2 linked regions of the Methylorubrum populi genome follow. The protein of the gene in region 2 interacts with the protein of the main gene of each other region in a pairwise test. Links are inferred from orthologs where the notes say so. Each region holds a gene or a part of one and is shown on either strand. Other genes may lie near its edges.

Region 1 (3,612 bases), 680 kb from region 2 along the record:
TTGCCGTTCGAGGCGAGCAGCAGGATCTTCGCCGTGGTCTCGCTGAGGAAGGAGACCTTGAGGGTATCGTCGCCCTTGAAGGTGACGCCCGACAGGTCGGCGACGTGACCCTTGAGCGCGCGGATCCAGCCCTTCTCGGACAGGATCACGGTGATCGGCTCGCGCTCGACCATGGCGGCGGTGAAGTCGATGCCGGCGGTGTCGGGCGGGTTCTCAAGCGTGGTGCGCCGCTTGCCCAGCTTGGTCTCGGGCCCGAAGGTCTTCTTCACCGCGCGGATCTGCTTGGTGATCTCCGTCCACTGGAGCTTCTCGGAAGCCAGCAGCGCCTCGATCCCCTCTTTCTCCTGGGTCAACGCCTCGAATTCGCGCTTGAGCTCCATCTCTTCGAGCTTACGCAGCGAGCGCAGGCGGGTGTCGAGGATGGCGTTGGCCTGCACCTCGGTAAGCTCGAACCGCGCCATCAGGGCGGCCTTCGGCTCGTCCTCCTCGCGGATGATGCGGATTACCTCGTCGAGGTCGAGATAGACGATGAGCAGGCCGCCGAGGATTTCGAGGCGGCGCTCGATCTGGCCGAGGCGGTAGCTGGAGCGGCGCTGCAGCACCACGCGGCGGTGATCGACCCACTCGCGCAGGCACTCGGCCAAGCCGATGACGCGGGGCACGACCCCGCCGACGAGGACGTTGAGATTGAGCGGGACCCGCGCCTCCAGCTCCGAGAGCCGGAACAGCGATTCCATCAGCATCACCGGATCGACCGAGCGCGAGCGCGGCTCCAGCACGACCCGCACGTCCTCGGCCGACTCGTCGCGCACATCGGCCAAGAGCGGCAGCTTCTTCTCCTGGAGCAGGTCGGCGAGCTTCTCGATGAGGCGCGCCTTCGGCACCCCGTAGGGGATCTCGGTGACGACGATGTTCCAGGTGCCGCGGCCGAGATCCTCCTTCGCCCAGCGCGCCCTCACACGAAAACCGCCGCGGCCGGTGCGGTAGGCCTCGCGGATCACGTCGGGCGAGTCGATCAGGATGCCGCCGGTGGGGAAGTCCGGCCCCTGCACGAAGGTGCAGAGCTGCTCGGAGGTCGCCTCGCGGTTCTGGATCAGGTAGAGCGCCGCGTCGCAGAGTTCGGCGGCGTTGTGCGGCGGGATCGAGGTCGCCATGCCGACCGCGATGCCCTGGCTGCCGTTGGCCAGAAGGTTCGGGAAGGCCGCCGGCAGGACGACGGGCTCCTCCTTCTCGCCGTTATAGGAGGGGCGGAAATCGACCGTGTCCTCGTCGATCCCGTCGAGCAGCAGGCGGGCGACCTCGGTCAGCCGCGCCTCGGTGTAGCGGTAGGCCGCCGGACCGTCGCCGTCGATATTCCCGAAATTGCCCTGGCCATCGACCAGCGGGTAGCGCTGGGCGAAGTCCTGGGAGAGGCGCACCAGCGCGTCGTAGATCGCTTGGTCGCCGTGGGGATGGAAGTCACCCATCACGTCGCCGACGATTTTTGCGCACTTTTTGAAAGCCGCGGTCGGGTTAAGACGCAGCAGGTTCATGCCGTGCAGGATGCGCCGGTGCACGGGCTTGAGGCCGTCGCGGGCATCGGGCAGCGCGCGCTGCATGATCGTCGAGAGCGCGTAGGCGTAGTAGCGCTCCTCCAGCGCCGTCTTCAGCTCGACGCTCTCGATGCCGTCGCCCGGCGGCGGCAGGACGGGCTGGCCCATCACTCACTCCACATCGTCATTTTCGTCCGCAAGGCCGACGCGCGCCGGCCTTACGCCCCCGCAACCCGTCAGGACGGGTCACGGCATCCCGCAAGAAAAATGGAACATAACACGAACATCACCCACTCTGGCCAGTGCCGAGTGCGACGAATCGTGCCCGCTCCTCCGGCGTGCCCTGCGCCCGCGGGCGCCAGACATGCTGATCGAGGAAATACCCCGTCAAGGTAAACCCCTCCCGAACGTCGTGGGCGTCCGGCGTGCGCCAGCCGCTGCCGGGCTGGTCGCGGTCGCGCAGGAAGGGCGGCAGGGCCAGCAGGCGGTCGCGATAGGGCTCGCCCGCCGAGGCGCTGACCGCGCGCCCGCTCTTCGGCGAGACGTAGACCAGGGCGTCGTTGGCGCCCGTCGCCGCGCAATGCGACAGGTCGAGGCCGAAGCCGAGGCTCGCCAGCAGCGCCAGTTCGAACCGCACCATCAGGGCGGGGGCGATCTCGGGATCGTCGAGATGGGCAATCAGGACCTGCGCCGCCTCGTAGAGGGCAGGATGCGGGTCGCGCTCGGGCAGGAGCCGCAGCAGCGTCGAGAGATGACCGATCCCGTAGAGGGCGAGGCCCGAATCCATCAGCCGCGAGGCGTTCATGGTAAGCGGCTCGACCGCGTAGGCGCCGAGCGCCCCGTCGAGCCGCGCCCGCCACGTCGCGCGCAGCGTGTTGCCGGGCTGGAGCATCGGCTGCATCCGCCGCGAGCGCCCGCCATGGACGAGCCCGAGATGGCGCCCGTGCTCCGGCGTCATCAGTTCGAGCACGACCCCGGTCTCACCGTGCTTGCGCAGGCCGATCACGAGGCCTTCGTCGGTCCACTGCATGGGGGAGAGATAAGCATTTTTTCGCCCCGCGGGAGCCGGGCCGGACACCGAACCGCGCCGCGGGTGCGGGGCCATTTCCCGCTTTGATAGAAATTGCTACGCCTTCACACGCAATAGGAGATTCGCAGATGATCAGGAGGCGAGGGAGCATGGTGTTGGCTTTGGCCCTGACCGCCGGCTGCTCGGTGCGCGCGGCGCCGCCTTCCACCACCACGGGCACCGTGCGCGAGCGGATCGCGGCGCTCGCCCGCGGCCAGGTCGCCTTCGGCTCCGTCTCGCTGCTCCCGGTCCGGTTCGAGCGAAGCCGTATTACCGGCCCGTTCGAGGATGGCGGCCGCCGGCTCTATTGCGTCTCGACCCGCATGAAGGGCCGCAGCCTCGGCGAGCCGGAGCGGCCTAAACTCGTGGTGCGGGAGGAAGCGGACAATCTCACCGTCCTGCGCGACGAAGAGGACGTCTGCGAGGGGCACCGCAGCGAGCCGTTTTCGGAGTTGGACTCACCGGCACGCTGAACCGGATGTTGCCCGCTCTGGGCAGACCGTCTGGCGAAGAGCGGCGCCCATGCCTTCTCCGTCATCCCGGGGCCGCATCGCGGAACCCGGGATCCACCCGTGATGCGGCGCTGACGTCGGAGGTCGCGGCCCGTCGTGGATTCCGGATTCGCCTGCGGCGCTCCGGAATGACGAGGAAGGGGCGAAACGGGTTGCACTCACACCCCCAAAGATGATCCGCTCCGGCCTGATGCCTTCCCGTCCCCTGTCCCTCACCCTCGACCTCATCGCCCGTGCCCATCCCGACACCGTCCCCGACGATGAAACAGCGCTGACGCTGCTCTCCGACGACGATCTCGCGCCCGAGCTCGAAGCGATGCTGGCGCGGCGTGCCTCGTCTGAGGGCGGGCTGTGGGTGTTCGCCTACGGCTCACTGCTGTGGAACCCGGAATTCGCCGTCTCCGAGCAGCGGCTCGGCACGCTGCGCGGCTGGCACCGCCGCTTCTGCCTGCTGCAGCGGCGCTTCCGCGGCACGCCGGAGAGTCCCGGCCTCGTGCTG
Region 2 (4,546 bases):
TCCTCCTCCAGCGCCCGCAGCATCGCCGAAAGGTCGGCGGCGACGCGGGTCTGCTGGCAGATCCAGCCGCTCTCCACCGGCCGCAGGCGGAAGGTCGCGTCGAGGATCGTGCCGGTCAGCCCCATCCCGCCGAGCGTGAGGGCGAAGAGATCGGGGTTCTGGTCGCGCGAGCAGGGGCGCGGGACGCCGTCGGGCGTCAGCAGGGTCAGGGCCTCGACATGGGCGCCGAAGCCGCCCTCGCGGTGGTGGTTCTTGCCGTGGACGTCGGAGGCGATCATCCCGCCCAGCGTCACGAACTGCGTGCCGGGCACGACCGGCGGGAAGAAGCCCCGCGGCAGGAAGGTGCGGACGATGTCGGCCAGCGTCACCCCGGCCTCGGCCCGCAGCCGCCCGGTGGCGGGATCGAAGCCGCGCAGCCGGTCGAGGGCACCCGTCAGGACGGTGGTGCGCTGACCCACGGCCGCGTCGCCGTAGGCGCGCCCGGCGCCGCGGGCGATCACGCCGCGCCGGCCGCGCAGGAGTATAGGCAGGGTCCCGGGCGCGTCGGCCGCCAGGATCTCGCTGGCCGCGCGGGGATAGCGGCCCCAGCCGGAGAGCGTGCGCAGGCGTTGCGCCTCCGGGCCGGCTTCGGCGAGGGCAGGGGTCGCGAGCATGACCGACCCTCAGGCGGGGACCGGACCGGCCGGCCCGACCCCGGTCCCGATCGCAGCGGTCGCGGTCGTGGTCGCAGCCTGCTCCCGGCGCAGGATGCGCCAGATCAGCGCGAGCAGGAGAAGGAAGGGCGGGGCAGCCAGCGAGATTCCGACGGGGAATGTCAGGGCCGTTCCATCCAGCCCCCCATGCAGCGGCGTCGCCGCGAGGCCGTAGCCGCCCACGATCCAGCCGAGACCGAGCAGGACAAGCTCCTCCCCGCGGCGCGCCTGCCGGAGGAGGTCCGGCAGCAGCAGGGCGAGGGCGACGCCGTAGAGCGGCAGGTCGTAGTCGTAGGCGTAGGGGCTGACGAACAGGCTCGCCAGCACGGCGAGACCGACGACCTGCCGCCGCGGCATCCCCTTCCAGAGGGCGAACGGGATCAGGCCGAGAACCGCGACCGCGGTCGCGCCCTGTGCGGCGAGCGCCAGGGCGGCCGGCAGATCGAGGCTGCGCAGCCAGGCATAGACCGAGACCATCCGAAAGAGCGGGTAGGCGCCCGCGGCCAGAAACGCCTTGGCCTCGTCGACGCCGCCGAGGAAGGCCGGCCAGATCGCGGGGCCGAGCACGGCGGTGGAGAGGGCCAGGGCGAGCGCGGCCGTCGCGGCGGCCAGCGCGAGGCATCGCCAGCGGCGCAGCACGAGGGCGCCGACCGCGAGGCCGACCGCGAGATGCGGCTTGATCACCATCAGACCGAGCGGCAGGCCGGCCAGCGTCCGCCCGCCGAGGAGCCCCAGGCTGGCCAGCCCGATCAGCGTGCCCGTGAGAAAGCCGTTCTGGCCGCCGGCCACCGCGACGAACAGGGCCGGCGCCAGCGCGACGATGACCGTGGCGAAAAGCGGGCCGGCGATCCGGCGCAGGACGAGCAGGTAGGCCGCGAGGGTCGCGCCGGCGAAGACGAGGTAGGCGAGGCCGATCGGCAGGGGGGCGAGGGCCGCCACCACGAGGTTGAAGGGCGGCGGATAGGTCCAGGGCAGGAAGGCCTGATCGCCGGTGAGCGCCTGCTGCGCCTCCAGCAGGGCCGGGAGATGGTAGGCCTGGGCGATATCGCCCCGCCACACCATCCGGCCGGCGATGTGGAAGGCGTCGAAATCCGTCAGTTCCTGGGCGGGAAGAAGCCCGGCGTAGCGCAGCGCCTTGCTGAGCATGACCGCGGCGAGGCTCAGGAGGAGCATCCGCACCACGAAGGGCGTGGCCAGCCTCTCGTGAAGTCTCGGTGCGCGGCCCGGATCTTGTTCCGGTCGAAGATCCATCATGGTCGAGCCGAGGCGGTCGGTGCGGGAAAGACTGTCTTCGGCACAGCCGCGCCGGTCCGCGACCAGACTTGTCACGGCGCGATTTAAGAAGCCGTTACGGGTTCCTTCCGAGCCAAGAGCGCCCAGCCTTCAGGAAAGGCCGGCTTCGTTTGCGCGAAGACCGTCCTCAGAACGCCGTGCGGCTGCGGATCGCCGCCGTCAGCGTGCCCTCGTCGAGGTAATCGAGTTCGCCGCCGACCGGCACGCCGTGGGCGAGGCGCGTGATCGTCAATCCGAGAGGCTTGAGCGATTCGGTGACGTAGTGGGCCGTGGTCTGGCCATCGACGGTGGCGTTCAGCGCCAGGATGATCTCCTTCACTCCCGGCTCGCTCGCCCGCTCCACAAGACGGCCGATAGTGAGGTGCTCGGGCCGCACGCCGTCCAGCGCCGAGAGCACGCCGCCGAGCACATGGTAGCGCGCCTTGACCGCCCCTGAGCGCTCCAGCGCCCAGAGATCGGAGACGTCCTCGACCACGACGAGGGTGGTGGGATCGCGCGTCTCGTCCCGGCAGATCGTGCAGGGCTCGCTGGTATCGACGTTGCCGCAGGAGCGGCAGACGACGATGCGCTCGGCAGCGATCCGCATCGCGTCGGCCAGGGGGGCGAGCAGGGTCTCGCGCTTCTTGATGAGCTGGAGCGCGGCGCGGCGGGCGGAACGGGGCCCGAGGCCCGGCATCCGTCCCAGAAGCTGGATCAGGCGCTCGATCTCGGGGCCGGCGACGGCTTGGGGCATGCGGGGACGATACGGCTGTGGCTGAGGGAGGGCGGCGGGCGCACGCCCTCACATAAGCCTTCCGCCGGGATTTTGCCCGTTCAGGATCGCGACAGCTCGGCCGTCCCATGAAGAGCCGGCGTGCAAATTTTATTTGAACCCATACCAAGGATTAGTTGACGGCCAAGCCGGAGACCGATCCATTGAGGGCGGGGCGGTGAACCTGCGTGCGGCGGCCCTGACCGACCGCACGGACGCCCCGCCAGAACACGCGAAACAGCCGGACAGACCGGCGCGACGGCGCGATCAGGGGCCGTGAGGGAGGAAGTACCCGTGAAGACCATCGGCGAATTCAACGCGGCCCACGGTCCGGAGGCGATCGGCCTGACCGATCTCGCCGCCGTGCACTGGAACCTCGAAGCGCCCCGCCTCTTCGAGGAGGCCCTGCGCCGCGGCGAGGCGCAGCTCGCCCGCGGCGGTGCGCTGGTCGCGACCACCGGCAGCCATACCGGCCGCTCGCCCAAGGACAAGTACGTGGTGCGCGACGCCGGCACCGAGAACGAGATCTGGTGGGACAACAACGGCTCGATCACGCCGGAGCAGTTCGCGACCCTGCTCGAGGATTTCCGCGCTCATGCGCAGGGCAAGGAGCTGTTCGCCCAGGATCTCTACGGCGGCGCCGATCCGGCCCACCGGGTGCGGGCGCGGGTCTATACCGAGCTCGCCTGGCACTCCCTGTTCATCCGCAACCTGCTGATCCGCCCGGAGCGCGACGCGCTGAGCGGTTACGTGCCGGAACTGACGATCATCGACCTGCCGAGCTTCCAGGCCGACCCGGCCCGGCACGGCTGCCGCTCCAAGACCGTGATCGCCATCGATTTCTCGCAGAAGATCGTGCTGATCGGCGGCTCGGCCTATGCCGGCGAGATGAAGAAGTCGGTCTTCACTTACCTCAATTATGTGCTCCCCGGCGCGGGCGTGATGCCGATGCACTGCTCGGCCAATGCCAGCCTCGATGAGACCGGCGATTCGGCCCTGTTCTTCGGCCTGTCGGGCACCGGCAAGACCACGCTCTCCAACGATTCCTCGCGCCAGCTGATCGGCGACGACGAGCACGGCTGGAGCCGGGACGGCATCTTCAACTTCGAGGGCGGCTGCTACGCCAAGACCATCCGGCTCTCGCGCAACGCCGAGCCGGAGATCTACGCCACCACCGAGCGCTTCGGCACGGTGATGGAGAACGTCGTCATCGATCCGCTCACCCGCGTACCGGATTTCGACGACGCCTCGCTCACGGAAAACACCCGCTGCGCCTACCCGCTCGACTTCATCGCCAATGCCAGCGCCACCGGCCGGGCCGGGCATCCGAAGAACATCGTGATGCTGACCTGCGACGCCTTCGGCGTGATGCCGCCGATCGCCAAGCTGACGGGCGCCGAGGCGATGTACCACTTCCTCTCGGGCTACACCGCCAAGGTGGCCGGCACCGAGCGCGGCCTGACCGCGCCGGAGGCGACCTTCTCGACCTGCTTCGGCGCGCCGTTCATGCCGCGTCACCCGAGCGTCTACGGCAACCTGCTGCGGGAGCTGATGGCCGAGCACGGCGTCGATTGCTGGCTCGTCAATACCGGCTGGACCGGCGGCGGGGTCGGCACCGGCCGGCGCATGCCGATCCGCGTCACCCGCCGGCTGCTCTCGGCGGCACTCGATGGCTCGCTGGCGCAGACCGAATTCCGTCGTGACCCGTATTTCGGCTTCTCGGTGCCGGTCGAGGTGCCCGGCGTCGAGACGCAGGTGCTCGCGCCGGTCGAGACCTGGACCAACAAGGCGGCGTTCGCCGAGACCGCCA

Evidence for each region.
Region 1: the proteins of recR (region 2) and recO interact in binary tests that used the Escherichia coli proteins (3 or more experiments, as listed by UniProt). The link is inferred for Methylorubrum populi from one-to-one orthologs.

Annotation. Positions count from the first base shown.
Region 1 is NZ_AP014809.1:1,154,347-1,157,958, forward strand. The notes cover bases 691-3,612. They hold recO (DNA repair protein RecO), read right to left. Parts: upstream 2,563-3,612; coding sequence 1,819-2,562; downstream 691-1,818. Other genes in these bases: parC (DNA topoisomerase IV subunit A), read right to left, coding at 691-1,700; MPPM_RS05410 (hypothetical protein), read left to right, coding at 2,691-3,074; MPPM_RS05415 (gamma-glutamylcyclotransferase), read left to right, coding at 3,304-3,612. Outside these bases: more of parC, read right to left, coding at 1-690. UniProt on the Escherichia coli protein: Involved in DNA repair and RecF pathway recombination.
Region 2 is NZ_AP014809.1:1,837,769-1,842,314, reverse strand. The notes cover bases 916-3,863. They hold recR (recombination mediator RecR), read right to left. Parts: upstream 2,719-3,863; coding sequence 2,113-2,718; downstream 916-2,112. Other genes in these bases: MPPM_RS08450 (phosphoenolpyruvate carboxykinase), read left to right, coding at 3,031-3,863; MPPM_RS08460 (glycosyltransferase family 87 protein), read right to left, coding at 916-2,021. In the rest of the region: MPPM_RS08465 (FAD-binding oxidoreductase), read right to left, coding at 1-653; more of MPPM_RS08460, read right to left, coding at 663-915; more of MPPM_RS08450, read left to right, coding at 3,864-4,546. UniProt on the Escherichia coli protein: May play a role in DNA repair. It seems to be involved in an RecBC-independent recombinational process of DNA repair. It may act with RecF and RecO.